4 regions of the Burkholderia sp. AU30198 genome follow, and region 1 is predicted to be linked to each of the others. Evidence: predicted binding sites of a transcription regulator. Region 1 holds the regulator's gene; each other region holds the start of a gene.
What was found. The regulator sigma-54, encoded in region 1, starts transcription at its own class of promoters, with help from an activator protein. The targets are predictions, from matches to a motif close to TGGCANGNAANCTGCTTT.
Positions count from the first base shown of each region.

Region 2: LGN19_RS16495 (ammonium transporter) is a predicted target of sigma-54. The motif match lies at 1,993-2,010, and genes of this name have one in related genera.
Region 3: LGN19_RS10085 (collagen-like triple helix repeat-containing protein) is a predicted target of sigma-54. The motif match lies at 1,826-1,843, and genes of this name have one in related genera.
Region 4: LGN19_RS08830 (methanol/ethanol family PQQ-dependent dehydrogenase) is a predicted target of sigma-54. The motif match lies at 1,917-1,934, and genes of this name have one in related genera.

Region 1 is NZ_JAIZSA010000008.1:76,621-80,787, forward strand. Features, by position in the region: gene LGN19_RS18685 (PTS sugar transporter subunit IIA) at 1-330, opposite strand, end outside; gene hpf (ribosome hibernation-promoting factor, HPF/YfiA family) at 499-858, opposite strand; gene LGN19_RS18695 (RNA polymerase factor sigma-54) at 1,017-2,522, opposite strand; gene lptB (LPS export ABC transporter ATP-binding protein) at 2,682-3,458, opposite strand; gene lptA (lipopolysaccharide transport periplasmic protein LptA) at 3,455-4,120, opposite strand; gene lptC (LPS export ABC transporter periplasmic protein LptC) at 4,141-4,167, opposite strand, start outside.
Region 2 is NZ_JAIZSA010000006.1:351,631-355,797, reverse strand. Features, by position in the region: gene LGN19_RS16500 (PhoX family protein) at 1-606, opposite strand, end outside; gene LGN19_RS16495 (ammonium transporter) at 766-1,959, opposite strand; gene LGN19_RS16490 (hypothetical protein) at 2,234-2,569, opposite strand; gene LGN19_RS16485 (hypothetical protein) at 2,762-3,190, shown strand; gene LGN19_RS16480 (Rrf2 family transcriptional regulator) at 3,281-3,736, shown strand; gene LGN19_RS16475 (NAD(P)-dependent oxidoreductase) at 3,868-4,167, shown strand, end outside.
Region 3 is NZ_JAIZSA010000003.1:261,786-265,952, reverse strand. Features, by position in the region: gene LGN19_RS10085 (collagen-like triple helix repeat-containing protein) at 1-1,790, opposite strand, end outside; gene LGN19_RS10080 (carboxymuconolactone decarboxylase family protein) at 2,147-2,545, shown strand; gene LGN19_RS10075 (alpha/beta fold hydrolase) at 2,603-3,586, opposite strand; gene LGN19_RS10070 (flavin-containing monooxygenase) at 3,594-4,167, opposite strand, start outside.
Region 4 is NZ_JAIZSA010000002.1:706,155-710,321, reverse strand. Features, by position in the region: gene LGN19_RS08835 (c-type cytochrome) at 1-25, opposite strand, end outside; gene LGN19_RS08830 (methanol/ethanol family PQQ-dependent dehydrogenase) at 106-1,827, opposite strand; gene LGN19_RS08825 (TonB-dependent receptor) at 2,243-4,167, shown strand, end outside.

The DNA of each region.
Region 1 (4,167 bases):
CCGGACGAACGCGGCGAGCGGGTGCTTGAGACCCTTGATGCGCCCGTGCGGAATCGCGACACCTTCGCCGAGCCCGGTCGAGCCGAGGCGCTCGCGCGCGAACAGGTTGTCCGTGACGGTGCTGCGGGCGATGCCGTTCTGATTCTCGAACATCAGCCCGGCTTGTTCGAACACGCGTTTCTTGCTGGTGACTGAGAGGTCGATGACGACGTTCTCTATGGGCAGGATTTTGGCTAGGCGATTCATGTTGGCAGGCGATTGGGCGGCCTGGGGTCTCCTTGCGGCGGCAGACTGATTACCCATGTCCGGCGATATCAAGGCGTTTGGCATCGGCAACCTGCAACGCAGCTACCGCGTCCAGCGCCCCCCGGCGATAACCGGAACATTATAGAGCACAGCCGCGTGCGTGGCGCAGCGCGGACGGACCGGTTGCACCTCTGCGCGGAGTCGCAAAAAAAACGCCCGGCGAACCGGGCGACGTGTGTGTTGCGGTGAAGGTTACTGCGGCGGCAGTTCAATCTGGTCGATCGACGGTTGAAGCTTGATCGGGTCGTGCGCATGCGTTTGCAGGCGCTCCATGTGCTTGACGACCTGACGGTCCAGCTTGTCGATCAGCAGGTCGATCGCTGCATACAGGTTACCGTTCGCACTTTCGACGAAGATGTCCTTGCCCTTCAGGTGCAGGTTGATTTCCGCGCGCTGCTGCTTGTCCTTTTCCTTGTGGTTGTCGACCGAGAGGATCACAGTGCCATCGATCACCTGATCGCTATGCCGTAGCACCCGGTCCAGCTTGGTGATCACGTATTCGCGAATTGCAGGCGTGACTTCGAGATGATGTCCACTGATCTTCAGGTTCATAGTGCTTCTCCAAGCGAGTGACCACCCGGCCGCATCGAGGCGGCGCTCCGGTCGACTTGCCCGTACCGCGCGAGGCGGTGTATCGCGGACAGGTCGCCCGGCCTGTTCCCCGTATGCGCGGTGGCCGGAACACGCCTGCCGCCGGGCAGGCAGCAGGCTTAAAGAGACTTGCGTAGATTCACTGCCGGGATCTTGAGGGCTTCGCGGTACTTCGCAACCGTGCGGCGCGCGACCACGAATCCTTGTTCCGCCAGCAGCTCGGCAATGCGGCTGTCCGAAAGTGGCGATTTAGGGTCTTCAGCTCCTATCAGTTGCTTGATGAGGGCTCGGATGGCCGTCGACGAAGCGGCGCCACCGGTGTCGGTCGAGACGTGAGATCCGAAGAAGTACTTAAATTCAAGCGTCCCGAACGGGGTCAGCATGTACTTCCCGGTTGTCACACGGCTGACAGTCGACTCGTGTAGGCCCAGCGTATCAGCTATTTCCCGCAAAACCAAGGGGCGCATGGCAATTTCACCGTGCGCAAAGAAGTTCTTTTGACGCTCGACAATCGCCTGCGCGACACGCAGGATCGTGTCGAATCGCTGCTGGATGTTTTTGATCAGCCAGCGTGCTTCCTGCAGCTGTTGCTTGAGCGAACCGGCCGACGGATCGCCGCGGCTGTTGCGCAGGATGTTCGCGTAGAGATTGTTGATCCGCAGGCGCGGCACGACTTCCGGATTGAGCTCCGCGAGCCATCCCTGGCCGGCCTTCTTCACGATGATGTCGGGCACGACGTAGTCGGCCTCGGCCTTCCCGTATGCGGCGCCGGGGAACGGCTCCAGCGAGCGGATCAGCATGTGCGCGTCGCGCAGCGCGTCGTCGCTCGCCTTCAGGTGCTTGCGCAACCGCGTGAAGTCGCGGGCGGCGAGCAGTTCGAGATGCTGCGACACGATCTCGAGCGCGAGCGTGCGCGTCGGGGACGGATCGAGGCGCAGCAACTGCAGCTTCAGGCATTCGGATGCCGAGCGGGCGCCGACCCCGGCCGGATCGAAGCTGTGCAGCAGCGCGAGCGCCGCGTTCAGTTCGTCGCAGTCGATCTCCAGTTCGGGCGGCAGGTCGGCGAGCACTTCGTCGAGCGTCGCGGTCAGGTAGCCGTCGTCGTCGAGCGATTCGATCAGGAACATCACGAGCGCACGATCGCGCGGGCTGGCCTGCGTGACGCGCAACTGCGCGGACAGGTGGTCGCGCAGCGACGTCGCCGCTTCCTGCACCTGCAGCGGCGGGAGGTCGTCGTCGTCGGACGCGCCGCTCGAGCGGCCGAATTCGTCGAGATTCCACTGCGGGCCGTCGTTGCCGTCGCCGGATGCGTAGCTGTCGTATTCATCCGCGCCGGCCGGCTCGTCGCGCTCGGCGCGATCGCTCGACGAACTGCCGCTGTTCATCGAAGCGGGCTCGGTGTTCTGTGCGGGAGGCGTCTGCGCGATCAACGATCCGTCCGCTGCGACACGCAGCGGGCTCGCGATCCATTCGTCGTCGTTCTCGAGCAGCGGATTCTGCGCGACGGCCATCGCGACTTCCTGCTGCAATTCGAGCGTCGACAACTGCAGGAGCCGGATCGACTGCTGTAGCTGGGGCGTCAGCGCCAGATGTTGCGACAGGCGGAGTTGAAGGCTGGCTTTCATGGCAAGGAGGAGGTCATACCGGCAGTTTGCCACGACCCAGGCGCGTTGAGCCATCCGCGATTACGCGCGGCGCGCCGCCCGGCCGCGGGCATGGCCGCGAAGCGGGGCGCGGCCCCGCGCGGCGACGCCGGGCGGGGTGCAGCCAGCCACGAGGGGGAGTTACATCCGGAAGTGTTCGCCGAGGTACACGCGGCGCACGCTTTCGTTTTCGATGATTTCGCTCGGCGCACCGGCGGCGAGCACCGAGCCGTCGCTGATGATGTAGGCGTGATCGCAGATGCCGAGCGTTTCGCGGACGTTGTGATCGGTAATCAGCACGCCGATGTTGCGCTGCTTCAGGAACTTGACGATCTTCTGGATCTCGAGCACCGCGATCGGGTCGACGCCGGCGAACGGTTCGTCGAGCAGGATGAAGTTCGGGTTGGTGGCCAGCGCGCGCGCGATTTCGACCCGGCGCCGCTCGCCGCCCGACAGCGACAGCGCGGGGTTCTCGCGCAGGTGGCCGATCTGCAGCTCGTCGAGCAGCGCTTCGGCGCGCGACGAGATCGCGTCCTTCGACAGCCGCTTGCCGTCTTCGCCGTGCTGCAGCTCGAGCACCGCGCGGATGTTTTCCTCGACGGTCAGCTTGCGGAACACGGACGCTTCCTGCGGCAGGTACGACAGGCCGAGCGAGGCGCGCTTGTGGATCGGCAGCAGGCTGATCGAGCTGCCGTTCAGCGAGATCTCGCCCGCGTCGAGCGGCACGAGGCCGACGATCATGTAGAACGACGTGGTCTTGCCGGCGCCGTTCGGGCCGAGCAGGCCGACGACTTCGCCGCTCTTCACGTCGAGCGATACGTCCTTGACGACCGTGCGCGAGCCGTAGCGCTTCTTCAGGTTGCGGACGACGAGCGAGCTCGTGGTGCCGGCCGGCTGGCGGTTCGGTAACGCGTTCATTGGCCCGGCGCCCCCTGGATCGTGGTCGACGGCGACAGCTTTGCCGGCGCGCCGTTCAGCGGCGCGGGGCCGCCGTTCTTCGGCGACAGCATCGCGCGCACGCGGCCGTTCGGGTTGCCCGGCGCGGCGACGTCCTTGCCGCCCTTCGCGGTGTAGAAGTCGCGCTGGCCGTCGTACGTGATCACGCTGCCGTGCACGGTATCGGCGACGGTCGTCGTGCCCTGCAGGCGGCGCACGGTCGCGGCGGTGGTCAGCGTGGTCAGGTCCTGCTTGCCGTCGTAGTCGATGCGCTCGGCGTCGCCGTCGATGTACTCGTCGATGCCTTCGCGCTTCTGGCGGAAGGTTGCGTGCTTCTTGCCGCTGCCGAACGAGGTCGCGTACTGATAGCCTTCCGGGTCCTGGCGCACTTCGACGCGATCGCCCTTGATGATGATCGTGCCCTTCGTGATCACGACGTTGCCGGTCGCGACCGTGACCTGCTTCAGGTCGTCATAGGTCAGGTTGTCGGCCTCGACGTTGATCGGCTTGTTCTGGTCGGCCTTCTCGGCATGGGCGAGCGGCGCCAGCCCGACCAGCGGGAGCGCCACGAGCGTCGCGGCAAGCGCGGCGCGGACGGCGCGCGCAGCGCCGCCGGAAATCAGTCGAGGGAACGGTTCGTTCATGCAGTCACGTGAGGGATGCGTCACTTGGGTTGACCTTTCGAGCCGCC
Region 2 (4,167 bases), on a different contig from region 1:
GGCCGGATCCTGGTCGAGCGTCACCACCGCGATCGGCGACGGCAGCTGGCCGTACTGCGATGCGCTGGCCTGGTCGCGCGTCGTGTATTCGAACTGCACGACGGCGAACACCGTGTTGCCCTTCACGCCGGGCACGTTCGCGTTCTTCAGCGTCAGCAGCGAGCTGCCGTCCGGGCAGTCGGAATAGAACTGGCGCTCCTTGCCGGCCACCGAGCGGTCGATGATCGGCTGGTTGTTGATGTCGTAATAGCCGCCCGCGAGCGTCGTGCCACCCTTGCCGTCCGGCACCATGTCGCCCGTCACGAAGAACGGCCGGTACGCCAGCTTGAAGTTGCGCGCCGAGCCGTCCGAGAACGACACCGACAGCGTCGAGCCGACCGTCGTCGTGGCCATCGCGGCCGCGTTGTCGAGCGAGGGCGCGGCCATTGCCGAGAACGTCGCCGACGTGTACGCGGCCGCGACCGGGGCCGGCGTCGACGCCGGATTGTCGTCGCCGCCGCAACCCGTCAGCAGGGCCGGCAGTGCGAGGCCGGAGAGGGGAAGCATCGGCGCGCCGGCGAGGATCTTCAGGGCCTGACGACGGGAAGCATTGGGCAACGCGGGCATGTGGAGTCCAGTTTCAGTTGTTGGAAGCATGGCCTTCGCGAAGCAGGCGTTCGGCAAGCTTTGCGAAGGCAAATTGAAAACTGGATCGAAGTGTAAGGACGCTCGATGAAAGTTTTTTGAATTGAAAACGTAATGATGCGTAGGGCGTTCGTCAGACGCTCAATCGCGTTCGGGCGTCGCCGAGATGCGGTGGATCGACAGGTCCGCGCCGTCGAACTCGGCTTCGCGGTCGAGGCGCAGCCCGACGGTCGCTTTCAGTGCGCCGTAGACGAGCGTGCCGCCCGCGGTCGCGATCGCGATGCCGCCGAGCGTACCGATCAGCTGCGACATGAACGACACGCCGCCGAGCCCGCCGAGCGCGGGCAGGCCGAACACGCCGGCCGCGAGGCCGCCGAGCGCGCCGCACATGCCGTGCAGCGGCCACACGCCGAGCACGTCGTCGATGCGCCACTTGTTCTGCACGCAGGTGAACATCGCGACGAACAGCGCACCGGCCGCGGCGCCCGTGACGAGCGCGCCGATCGGGTGCATCACGTCGGAGCCCGCGCACACCGCGACGAGGCCCGCGAGCGGCCCGTTGTAGGTGAAGCCCGGGTCGTTGCGGCCGGCCATCCACGCGGCGAGCGTGCCGCCGACCATCGCCATCAGCGAGTTCACTGCGACGAGGCCGCTGATCTTGTCGAGCGTCTGCGCACTCATCACGTTGAAGCCGAACCAGCCGACCGCGAGCACCCACGCGCCGAGCGCGAGGAACGGGATGTTCGACGGCGGGTGCGCGGCGATCCGGCCGTCCTTCGCATAGCGGCCGTGGCGCGCGCCGAGCAGCAGCACGGCCGGCAGCGCGACCCAGCCGCCGAACGCGTGCACAACGACCGAGCCCGCGAAATCATGGAACGGTGCACCGAACGCGTGCGTGAGCCAGGCCTGCACGCCGAAGCGGTTGTTCCACGCGATTCCTTCGAAGAACGGATAGATGAAGCCGACGATGATCAGCGTCGCGACGAGCTGCGGATTGAATTTCGCGCGCTCGGCGATGCCGCCGGACACGATCGCGGGGATCGCCGCCGCGAAGGTCAGCAGGAAGAAGAAGCGCACGAGCGCGTAGCCGCTGTGCTGCGACAGCGTGCCGATGTCGTCGAAGAACTCGACGCCGTACGCGATCGTGTAGCCGATGAAGAAATACGCGAGCGTCGACACCGAGAAGTCGACCAGGATCTTCACGAGCGCGTTGACCTGGTTCTTCTTGCGGACCGTGCCGAGTTCGAGAAATGCAAAGCCCGCGTGCATCGCGAGCACCATGACGGCGCCGATCAACAGGAACAGTGTGTCGACGCCGGATTTCAGACCATCCATGCCGTGGCTTCCTTGCGCAAAAAACGGGCAAGGAACGCAAGTATCGAGCCAACTTGGTGAACGGCTGCGTGGAGTTGGTGCTTCAACACCGCGTGGTGCGGTATTCCGGTGAATCGTGCACGGGAAGGGGGCGCGGCCGGTGCAGGGCGGGTTCGATGCCCGGTGCACGCGCGTGGTGCGGTGCGTGCGGAACTGGTGCGTGTGACGTGCCGATTGGTGCGGCGTGGTGCGTGATGGTGCGCGATGGTGCGTGGCTGCGCACCGTTCCGGCGAGTCAGTGGCGTGGGAACAGCAGGGGCGGCCGGCGCAGCCGCAGCGCGCACGCCGACCAGTAGGCGGCGACGGTCGTCAGCCCGAGCGCGGCAAACGCGAGCGCGGCGAAGCCCGCAAGCGACTGGCCGTCGGCGGTGGGGCCGAGGATGCCTTCGGCGACGATCAGCGCGGCCGTCCAGAAGCCGATCACGGCCTGCGTGAGCAGGCGCGCGGACGCGACGCGGCGCGGGCGCCCGGATGCGGCCAGGCGGCGCGCCGACGGCGGGCGCAGGCACAGGAACAAGGTGGCGGCGAGCACGGCGGCTAGCGCGATGAGCCAATCGACGAGGAAATTCATGAGAAAAAGGGGCAGGTCCGAAGCGGATTGAAGCGTGCCTACTTTAGTGTTCTCGCGCGTACGATTGAATCAGACGAGTCCGAAATTGAAAGCCATTTTTAATAACGGCGCGTGATTGGCCCTGTTCCACAGGCGGTATCATCGACGTCGGTCCAACCACGAGGCCGCGCGATGCGCGGCCGGAGATTGCTGATGAACATGAAGACTTCGCGGGCGCGTCGCGTGCCCGGGTCCGTACTGGCGGCCGTGGCCGCCGGTGCGCTGCTGTTGCTCGCGGGCTGCGAGAAGTCCGGTACGCCGGTCACGCAACCCGATACGGCCGCGAGCGCGGCCGCGGATGCCGCGAACAATGCGGCCAAGGCGCTCGACCAGGTGGCGAGCACGGTCAACCAGCAGATCAACGCCGCGAAGGCCGGCATCGCGTCCGCGGCGTCGGCCGTGCCGCCGCTGTCCGCGAGCGGCCTTGCGTCCGCCGCGCAGGCGCAGATCGACGCAGCCGCTTCCGCGGTTGTCGCGCATGCGGCTTCCGAAGCCGGCGCGCAGATCGCGGAAGCCGGCAAGAAGCTCCAGCAGTGGAGCAAGCAGAACGCCTCGGGCGCCAAGCCCGCGAGCGGAGAGTGACGCGGGCTTGCATGATCCGCGAAATGTAATTATGATGGTTACACATGTCGCCGGCTGCGGGACGGGCCGGCGTCGTCAAGTGAGTGAGGAATGAATACCAGCAGCCGGTTCGCGTTTGCCGTCCACGTGCTTGCCTTGCTGTCGATGCAGGAGGGCGCACCGCTGTCGTCCGACATCATCGCGGGCAGCGTGAACACGAATCCGGCGCTGATCCGCCGGTTGCTGTCGATGCTGGCGGCAGCCGGGCTGACCACGTCGCAACTGGGTGCGGGCGGCGGTGCGCTGCTGGCGCGCGAGCCCGGCGCGATCACGCTGCTCGACGTGTATCGCGCGGTCGACGATGCGCAACTGTTCGCGCTGCACCGCGAGGCGCCGAATCCCGCGTGTCTCGTCGGGCGGCACATCCAGGGCGCGCTGATCGACTATATTGGAGATGCGCAGCGTGCGATGGAAGCATCGCTTGCCACGCGCACGCTGGCCGACGTCACGGCCGACGTGCTCGATCTGGAGCAGCGCACGCAACAGGCGGCGCGCGCCGGCGGGTGACCGGCGGCAGGGCAGGAAGCCGGGCGGCGCGATACGCGCGGCGGCCGGCGCAACGGGGGCTTTGCCCCGTTTTTTTTTCGGTCTTATATGTAATTAACTGTGTTACATATTTTTCTTACTGGAGAATCGATATGACGCAACGTACTTTGAATATCGCGCTGTTCGGCGCCACCGGCACGATCGGCTCGCGCATCGCCGCGGAAGCCGCACGACGCGGCCATCGCGTGACCGCGCTGTCGCGCCATCCGGGCGCGGCCGGCGACGGCATCACCGCGAAGGCGGCCGACCTGTTCGACGCTGCCAGCATCGCGGCCGCGCTGCCGGGCCATGACGTCGTCGCGAGCGCATACGGTCCGAAGCAGGACGATGCGGCGAAGGTCGTCGCGGCCGCGAAGGCGCTGGTCGCCGGCACGCGCCAGGCGGGGCTGAAG
Region 3 (4,167 bases), on a different contig from region 1:
ACACCCGAGCCACCGGTACCGCTGGTGCCACTCGTTCCGCCGGTGCCGCTCGTGCCGCTCGAACCGAGGCCGCCGAGCGCACCCGTCAGCGAGCCGAGCAGGCCCGTGACCGGTCCGAGCGGGCCGCCGCTGCTCGTGCCGCTGGTGCCGCCCGAACCGCTCGAGCTGCCGCCGCCCAGGCCGCCCGTCAGCGTGCCGAGCAGGCCCGTGACCGGGGCGAGCGGGTTGCTGCCGCCCGTGCCGCTGCTGGAGCTGCCGGCGGTGTTGCTGTTCAGGAGGCCGCCCACGGACGTCACCGTGCTGCCGAGCTGGGTCACGGATCCGCCGAGACTCGTACCGGTCGGGTTGCCGGTTGCACCGCTCACCTGCGAGCCGACGAGGCCCAGGCCGCTGCCGAGCGTGCCCAGCAGGTTGCTGAGCGGCGCGCCGAGCTGGGTCACGCTGCCGAGCGTCTGGGTGGCGCCCGGCGTCGTGACGCCGCCCGTCAGCGCGTTCGTGATCGGGTTGATCAGCGTGCCGACCTGCGTGCCGAGCTGCTGGACCGGCGCGCTGTTCAGCGCGGTGTTGAGGCCCGATGCGGTCGAGTTGACCGCGCCGCCGACCGTGTTGACGAGCCCGCCGACCAGCGTCGTCACCGGCGAGAGCGGCGCCAGCGGCCCCGTGCCGAGGCTCGTCACCGCGTTGCCGAGGTTGTTGACCGCGCCGCCGGCGCCGGTCAGCAGGCCGGTGGTCGACGTGAGCGTCGGTCCGAGCGGGTTCGCCGACACGCCGATCGAGCCGAGGCCGGCCGCGACGCCGTTGCCGAGCGACTGCACACCGTTGCCGAGGCTCGTGACCGCATTGCCGACGCTGGTCGCCGTCGTCGGGTTCGTGCCGGGAATCTGCACGCCGCCGATCTGAGCGCCGCCGTTCGCGACCGTCGTGCCGAGTGCCGTCACGAGGTTGCCGGATGTCTGGAGGACATTGCCGAGCGGGGTGACGCCGGTGCCGGAGGTGCCGGAAGTGCCCGACGTACCGGAAGTACCCGACGTGCCGGAAGTACCCGACGTGCCGGAGGTGCCCGATGTACCGGAAGTGCCCGACGTACCGGAAGTACCCGACGTACCGGAAGTGCCCGACGTGCCGGAAGTACCTGACGTACCGGAGGTGCCGGACGTGCCGGAAGTGCCTGACGTACCGGAGGTGCCGGACGTGCCGGAAGTACCTGACGTACCGGAGGTGCCGGACGTGCCGGAAGTACCTGACGTACCGGAGGTGCCAGACGTACCGGAAGTACCCGACGTGCCGGAGGTGCCCGACGTACCGGAGGTGCCCGACGTACCGGAGGTGCCCGACGTACCGGAGGTGCCCGACGTACCGGAGGTGCCCGACGTACCGGAGGTGCCCGACGTACCGGAAGTGCCCGACGTACCGGAGGTACCCGACGTACCGGAGGTGCCCGATGTACCGGAAGTGCCCGACGTACCGGAAGTACCCGACGTACCGGAAGTACCCGACGTACCGGAGGTGCCTGACGTACCGGAAGTACCCGACGTACCGGAGGTGCCCGACGTACCGGAAGTACCCGACGTACCGGAAGTACCCGAAGTACCAGAGCTACCCGAAGTACCGGAGCTCCCCGACGTCCCGCCGCCCGACGTACCTGAAGTCCCCGAGCTGCCGCCCGTCCCTGACGTGCTCGGCTTGATCGTCGGCGGGGTCGTCGGTCCATCGACCGAGCCGCAACCATAGAGTGCGAGCAGCGACGAGACGGCCATCGTTACCGTCGTCTTCTTGAAGAATTTGTGCATGTTGGCCTCGACATTGGAAGTGTGTCCAAGCCTCCACTGCAAATTCCGCGCCACGACAGCTTTCACGAAACGGTGTCGCGCTTTATTGCAGGAATCGGGGATATACGCGCGATTTAAACGGCGTAACGGTGCTTTCTCGCGATGGGTACGCACGGCGCGCCGGCACGGTGGGTGCGATGTTCCCGTAGGCCGCCGTAACGCGCGGCGCGATGTTACGTAGCGTTCGATATCGCGTGACGCGGGCAGCTTCGAACCGAGGGCCGCATCTTTGACGAAAGGCGCCGGCCCGCTGAACATGGCGCGACATCCCCGGCTGCCGACGAAGCAGCAGCCACCACTCCACACAGGACACGGACATGAGCGAACAGGACAGGGAACACGGCAAGGCGCGACGAATCGACGTGATGGGCGAGGCGTTCGTCGAACGCGCGATGCGCGACCTCGACGGGTTTTCGCGCCCGCTGCAGAACTGGCTGAACGAGCACGCGTGGGGCAGCACGTGGCAGCGGGGCGGGATCGACCTGAAGACGCGCAGCCTGTGCACGTGCGCGATGCTGGCGGCGCTCGGCCGCAGCACGGAGCTGAAGGGTCACATTCGCGGCGCGCTCAACAACGGCGCGAGCCTCGTCGAGATCCGCGAGGTGCTGCTGCACAGCGCGCTGTACGCGGGCGCGCCGGCCGCGGTCGAGGCATTCCGCAGCGCGCGGGAGGTGATATCGGAGCTCGGGCTGTCGCTGCCCGACGACGAAGCCTGATTCCGCCGCAGCGCCGGCGGCACGGCACGGAATCAGGCGCTGTTACGCGGTCGCGGCTTACGCGATGCGTGCCGCCGGCGCGGCCGCCTCGGCCGGCGTAGCGGCGACTTCGAGCAGCCAGTCGGCCGTGGCGTCCGGAATCGTGACCGGCAGCATGTGCCCGCCCTCGACGACCTTCAGCCGCACGCGCGCCGATTTTTTCGCGAGCGCTTCGCCGTGCTCGCGCCAGTTCAGGATCGGATCGGCGCGGCCGTACAGCACGTCGACCGGTAGCGCGAGGTCCGGATAGCGGCGCTCCATCGCGGGCAGGTCGACCGGTGCCGACAGCAGGTCGGTCGCGGTCGCGTAGAACACGTGCGGGCGCATCCCGAGCAGCCCGCCGCCCTTGACCGGGAAGTCGCGCGGCACGTCTTCCGGCGCGAACACCTGGCGCACGGCCTTGCGGCCGGTCAGGATCGTCAGCGGAATCGCGAAGGTCCACGACACGAAGCGGCGCACGAGCGGCGACGGCAGCATCAGCGGCTTGAACGGCGCCGGCGGCTCGCTCTGCTCGTGCGACAGCGGCGCGATCAGCGCGAGCCGGCTCACGCGATCCGCATGATTGAGGCCGACCGCGAGCGCGATGGCACCGCCGAGCGAGTGGCCGACCAGCACCGGTTTGTCGAGCTGCAGCGCGTCGATGAATGCGGCGACCGTGCGGGCCTGCGCGAACACGTTCGCCTGCGAGCTTGCGCCGCGGATCGAGCGGCCGGCGCCCGGCCGGTCGATGAGGATCACGCGATGCCGTTGCGCGAGCCGCGCGAGCGGCAGATACGCAAAATTGCGCAGTTGCCCCGCGAGCCCGTGGACGAACACGAGCGGCGGGCCGTTGCCGTATTCGACGTAGTGGATGCGGTCGCCGCCGATGTCGACGAAGCGGCCTTCGGGCGGAAACGCGCGCGTCACGCGACGGGCCACGTAACCGGTAAACAGCGCGAGCGCGGCGAGCACCGCGACGACGCCGAGCAGCACGTTCTGGATCAGATGGAGCGTATGGGTCATGTCGGCCTCAGCGGGTTTCGAGTGCGGGTTCGGCAACCGGCGTCGTGGCCGCCGGGCCGGCTTTCGCGCGGCGTTCGAACTGCATCGCCGAATCGGCGAGTCCGCTGAACTTCAGCGATGCGAGATCGAGCACGTAGTTCTGGTGGAACTTCCACGGCTTGCTGTGCCCCTGCTTCGGCAGGATGCCGGCCGCGCGCTGGATGTAGCCCGAGCTCAGGTTGACGGCCGGCACGTCGCCGAGGTCGCCGGCGCCGAGCCGCGGCACGCAGGTGTCGTAGCCGTTCGCGCGCATGTGGTTGAGCAGCCGGCACACGTAGCGCGCGATCAGCTCGGCCTTCAGCGTCCACGATGCATTCGTGTAGCCGAACGACGACGCGAGGTTCGGCACGTCGCTGTACATCATCCCCTTGTACGACACGGTCTCCGGCAGGTCGACCGCGCGACCGTCGACCGTGACGCGTGCGCCGCCAAGCATCTTCACTTTCAGCCCGGTCGCGGTGACGATCACGTCCGCGTCGAGCTGCTGGCCGCTCTTCAGCTTGAGGCCGGTCGGCGTGAAGCGCTCGATCTCGTCGGTGACG
Region 4 (4,167 bases), on a different contig from region 1:
TAACGGAAGTGAGACGAGTATTCATGGTCGTGTGTCCGGTTGAAGCGGGTAGGGCGTCGCGCCCGCATCGGGCGCATGCGGGCGCGACTCGGGCCTGGCGCCTGGTCAGTCGAGCGCGAACACGTAGAGCGTGCCGCCACGCGGAACGTCCTTCGCGATGTCGGCCATCGGGCCGCCCCAGATCGGGTTCGCGCCGCCGTAGCCGGCGAGCACGGCGACGTATTCCTTGCCGTCGACCTCATATACCGACGGCTGGGAAATGATGCCGCTCGCAAGTTGCGGGCTCTCCCAGAGCACCTTGCCGGTCGCCGTGTCGAACGCATACAGGTGGCCGTCGAGCGAGCCGCTGAACGCGAGGCCGCTCGCGGTGGTCGCGACGCCGCCGTTCCACGGCTTCTTCGACCAGTGGCTCCACAGCTTCTTGCCGGTGTTTACGTCGATTGCCGTCAGTTCGCCGTAGCCTTCGCTGCCCGGTTCGGGCTTGATTTCGAAGCCTTCGCCGAGATATGGCAGGCCTTCCATGTAGCTGACCGACTTGCCGGTGAGGCTCATGCACGCATGCAACGCGGGGACGACCGCGATGTTGCGTTCCTGGTCGTACGAGATCGACCACCAGTTCTTGCCGCCGAGGAAGCTCGGGCACGTTTCGATCGTCGTGCCGGCCTTCGGGAACTTCGATTCGTCCTGGATCGGCTTGCCGTCAGCCGTGTAGCCGGTGACCGACAACGCCTTCACGAACGGCGTTGCATAGATCAGCTTGCCGGTCGTGCGGTCGATCGCGTGGAAGAAGCCGTTGCGGTCCGCGTGGATGATCGCGTCGTAGTCCTTGCCTTTGTACTTGATGTCGGCAAGCACGGCCGCGTTCACGCCGTCGTAGTCCCACGTATCGTTGTTCGTGTACTGGTAGTGCCACTTCAGGTTGCCGTTCTTCGCGTCGAGCGCGAGCAGCGAGTCGGAATACAGGTTGTCGCCGGGGCGCAGCGCCGCGAGCCACGGGCCCGGGTTGCCGACACCCCAGTACAGCGTGCGGGACGCGGCGTCGTACGTGCCGGTGAGCCACGCCGCGCCACCGCCGTGGCTCTGCATGCCGTCGGGCCAGGTTTCCGCACCCTTTTCGCCGGATGCGGGGATCGTGTAGCGTTTCCAGACTTCGGCGCCGTTCTCCGGATTCAGCGCGACGATGTAGCCGCGAATGCCGTACTCGCCGCCGGACGTGCCGACGACGATCGCGCCGTCGAGCGCGAGCGGCGCCAGCGAGAACGCGTAGCCGAGGCCCGGTTCGAACATCTGCTTCTTCCACACGAGATTGCCGGTCTGCGCGTCGAGCGCAGCGACTTCGCCGCTCAGCATCGCGACATAGACGTTCTTGCCGTACAGCGCGACACCACGGTTCACGACGTCGCAGCACGCGGTCTTGAACGACGCGGCGCCGAGCTTCGGCTCGTATTTCCACAGCTGCTTGCCCGTCTTGGCATCGAATGCGTAGACGTTGTCCTTCGGCGTCGTCACGAACAGATAGTTGCCGTTGACGATCGGCGTGGCCTCGAAGCCCTGCTTCAGGTCGGCGGGGAACTTGTAGGCCCACGCCTGCTTGAGATCCTTCGCGTTCGACGTGTCGATCTGCTTGAGCGGCGAATGCGAGCGGCCGTCATAGGTGCGGTAGTAGGTCAGCCAGCCCGGATCGGTGTGTGCATCGGTCAGCCGCTGGTAGGTCACGGCCGGGTAGTCCGCGGCCGCTTCCACGAGGCCGGGGTTCAGCGCGACGGCGGCCGCCGCCGCGATTCCGATCGTCGCCAGCCGGCTCGCTGAAGCCGAGAGTTTCTTCATGGTTGTCTCCTGAGTCATTGTGATCGCACCGCCGCGAACGGTTGGTCGCGCCGGCACGGTGGGGATTCCGGGCCGAGTGCAGTGCCCGTTACGCAAGTCGCATGCCATCGCGGCGCGAAGCCGGCGCGGCGCGGCATACCGGCGCGGCGCGCGCGATGCGCTGTCGGACGCGTCGCGTCCCGGCACCCACGGAGGTGTTGCATTCAGGTACACCGCCGCGCATGAGGTGTTGCCAAACATGACAGGTGGCGCAGTACGCGGGACAGGCGGGCCGTCGCACGCTCCCCTGTCGCGCGGAATCGGTGCGCATCGCAGGCAGCGCTGGCACGGTTCTCGCACGCGGGCTTCTCGACACCACATCGCTGCGCGGTGCATTGCACGAGCCGGCGGAACAAAAAACGCGGAGACAACGGAAATGATCAGGAGGCCAAAGGCAGTTGGGCGGCGCTGCGCGATGGGGGGCGGCCGGCGTGTGCGACGCGTCGGCACGGCCATCGGTGCGCTTGCGCTGGTCGGGCTGTCGCCCGGCAGCGCCCGTGCACAGCAGCAGGCGGAGGGCGTGGCGCCACCGGCCGCCGCCATCGTGCCGCAAGCGTCGGCCGTCATGTTGCCGGCGGTGGTCGTCGTCGGCACGACGCCGCTGCTCGGGATCGGCACGCCGCTGTCGAAGGTGCCGGCGAACGTGCAGACGGTGCGCGGCGCGGAACTCGACGCACAGCACCGTGCGACGCTGACCGACTTCTTCGCCGCGAACCTGCAGAGCGTGACGATCGCGGATGCGCAGGGCAACCCGTACCAGACGGACGTCAACTATCGTGGCTTCACCGCGTCACCGCTGCTCGGCACGCCGCAGGGGTTGTCGGTGTTCGTCGACGGCGTGCGCGTGAACGAACCGTTCGGCGACGTCGTGAACTGGGACATCCTGCCTGTGCAGGCGATCGATCGGGTGCAGCTGATTCCAGGCTCCAATCCGGTATACGGACGCAATACGCTCGGCGGTGCACTCGCGATCACGACGAAGAACGGCAAGGCGAATCCGGGCGGCGAAGCGGAGGTGTCGGGCGGCTCGTGGGGGCGCAAGACCGCCAGCATCGAGCAGGGCGGGACGATCGGCTCGAACCTCGACTACTATGGCACCGCGAATGTCGCGAACGATGGCGGCTGGGCGGACCATAACGCGAGCCGCGTGCGGCAGGCGTTCGGCAAGCTCCGCTACACCGATGCGGACACGACGCTGTCGATCGCGGGCGGCGGCGCGGACAACACGCTCTACGGCACCCAGACGATTCCGCGCTCGTTTCTCGGCAACCCGAAGCAGGCGTATACGTATCCGGACCAGAACCGCAACAGCGCCGGGTACCTGACGTTGTCGGGCGACCGGTTCTTCGGCGAGCACGTCGAGCTGAGCGGCAACGCGTACTACCGGCATCTGCGGAACACCAATACGAGCAGCAACAACAATACGGATTACGGATCCGCCGGCGACGACGGCACGATCGACACGGTGCAGGGCAGCAATGCGCAGTCGACGATCGTCACCGACAGCTACGGCGGCAGCGTGCAGCTCACGCTGCTCGGCACGCTTGGCGGGATGGCCAACCGGCTGATCGCGGGCGTCGCGGCCGATGTCGCGAACTCGCGCTACGTCGCGTCGTCGCAGGACGCGTACTTCACCGATACGCGCGCGGCGATCGGCGTCGGCGATTTCGTCCAGCAGACCAGCGCGAAGACGCGTAATGCGAATCTCGGCGTGTACCTGAGCGACGCACTGTCGCTGACGCCGCACTGGACGCTGACGCTGTCGGGCCGCTACGACTGGTCGAAAGCGCAGATCGGCGACGAGAGCGGCACGCAGCCACTGCTCGACGGCAATCATACGTTTTCGCGCTTCAATCCGGCGGTCGGGCTCAACTGGAACCCGGTCGCCGGCTTCACCGCGTATGCGGCCTACAACGAAGGCATGCGCTCGCCGACCGCAATCGAGCTTGCGTGCGCGGACCCGTCCGCACCGTGTTCGCTGCCGAATGACTTCATCGCCGATCCGGCACTCAGGCCGGTGATCTCGAAGACGTTCGAAGCCGGCGTGCGCGGCCGCATCGGCGCGGCGACGACCTGGAGCGCCGCGGCCTACCGCACGACACTGACCGACGACATCCAGTTCATCAGCAGTCCGGCGAGCGCGCAGGGCTATTTCCGCAATGTCGGCGATACGCGGCGGCAGGGTATCGAGCTGGCAGGACGCACGCGGCTCGGCCCGCTCGGTGTCGGGCTGTCGTACAGCTATGTGGATGCGACCTACCGTTCGTCGTGGACCGAACACAGCCCGGCGAATTCGGCGGC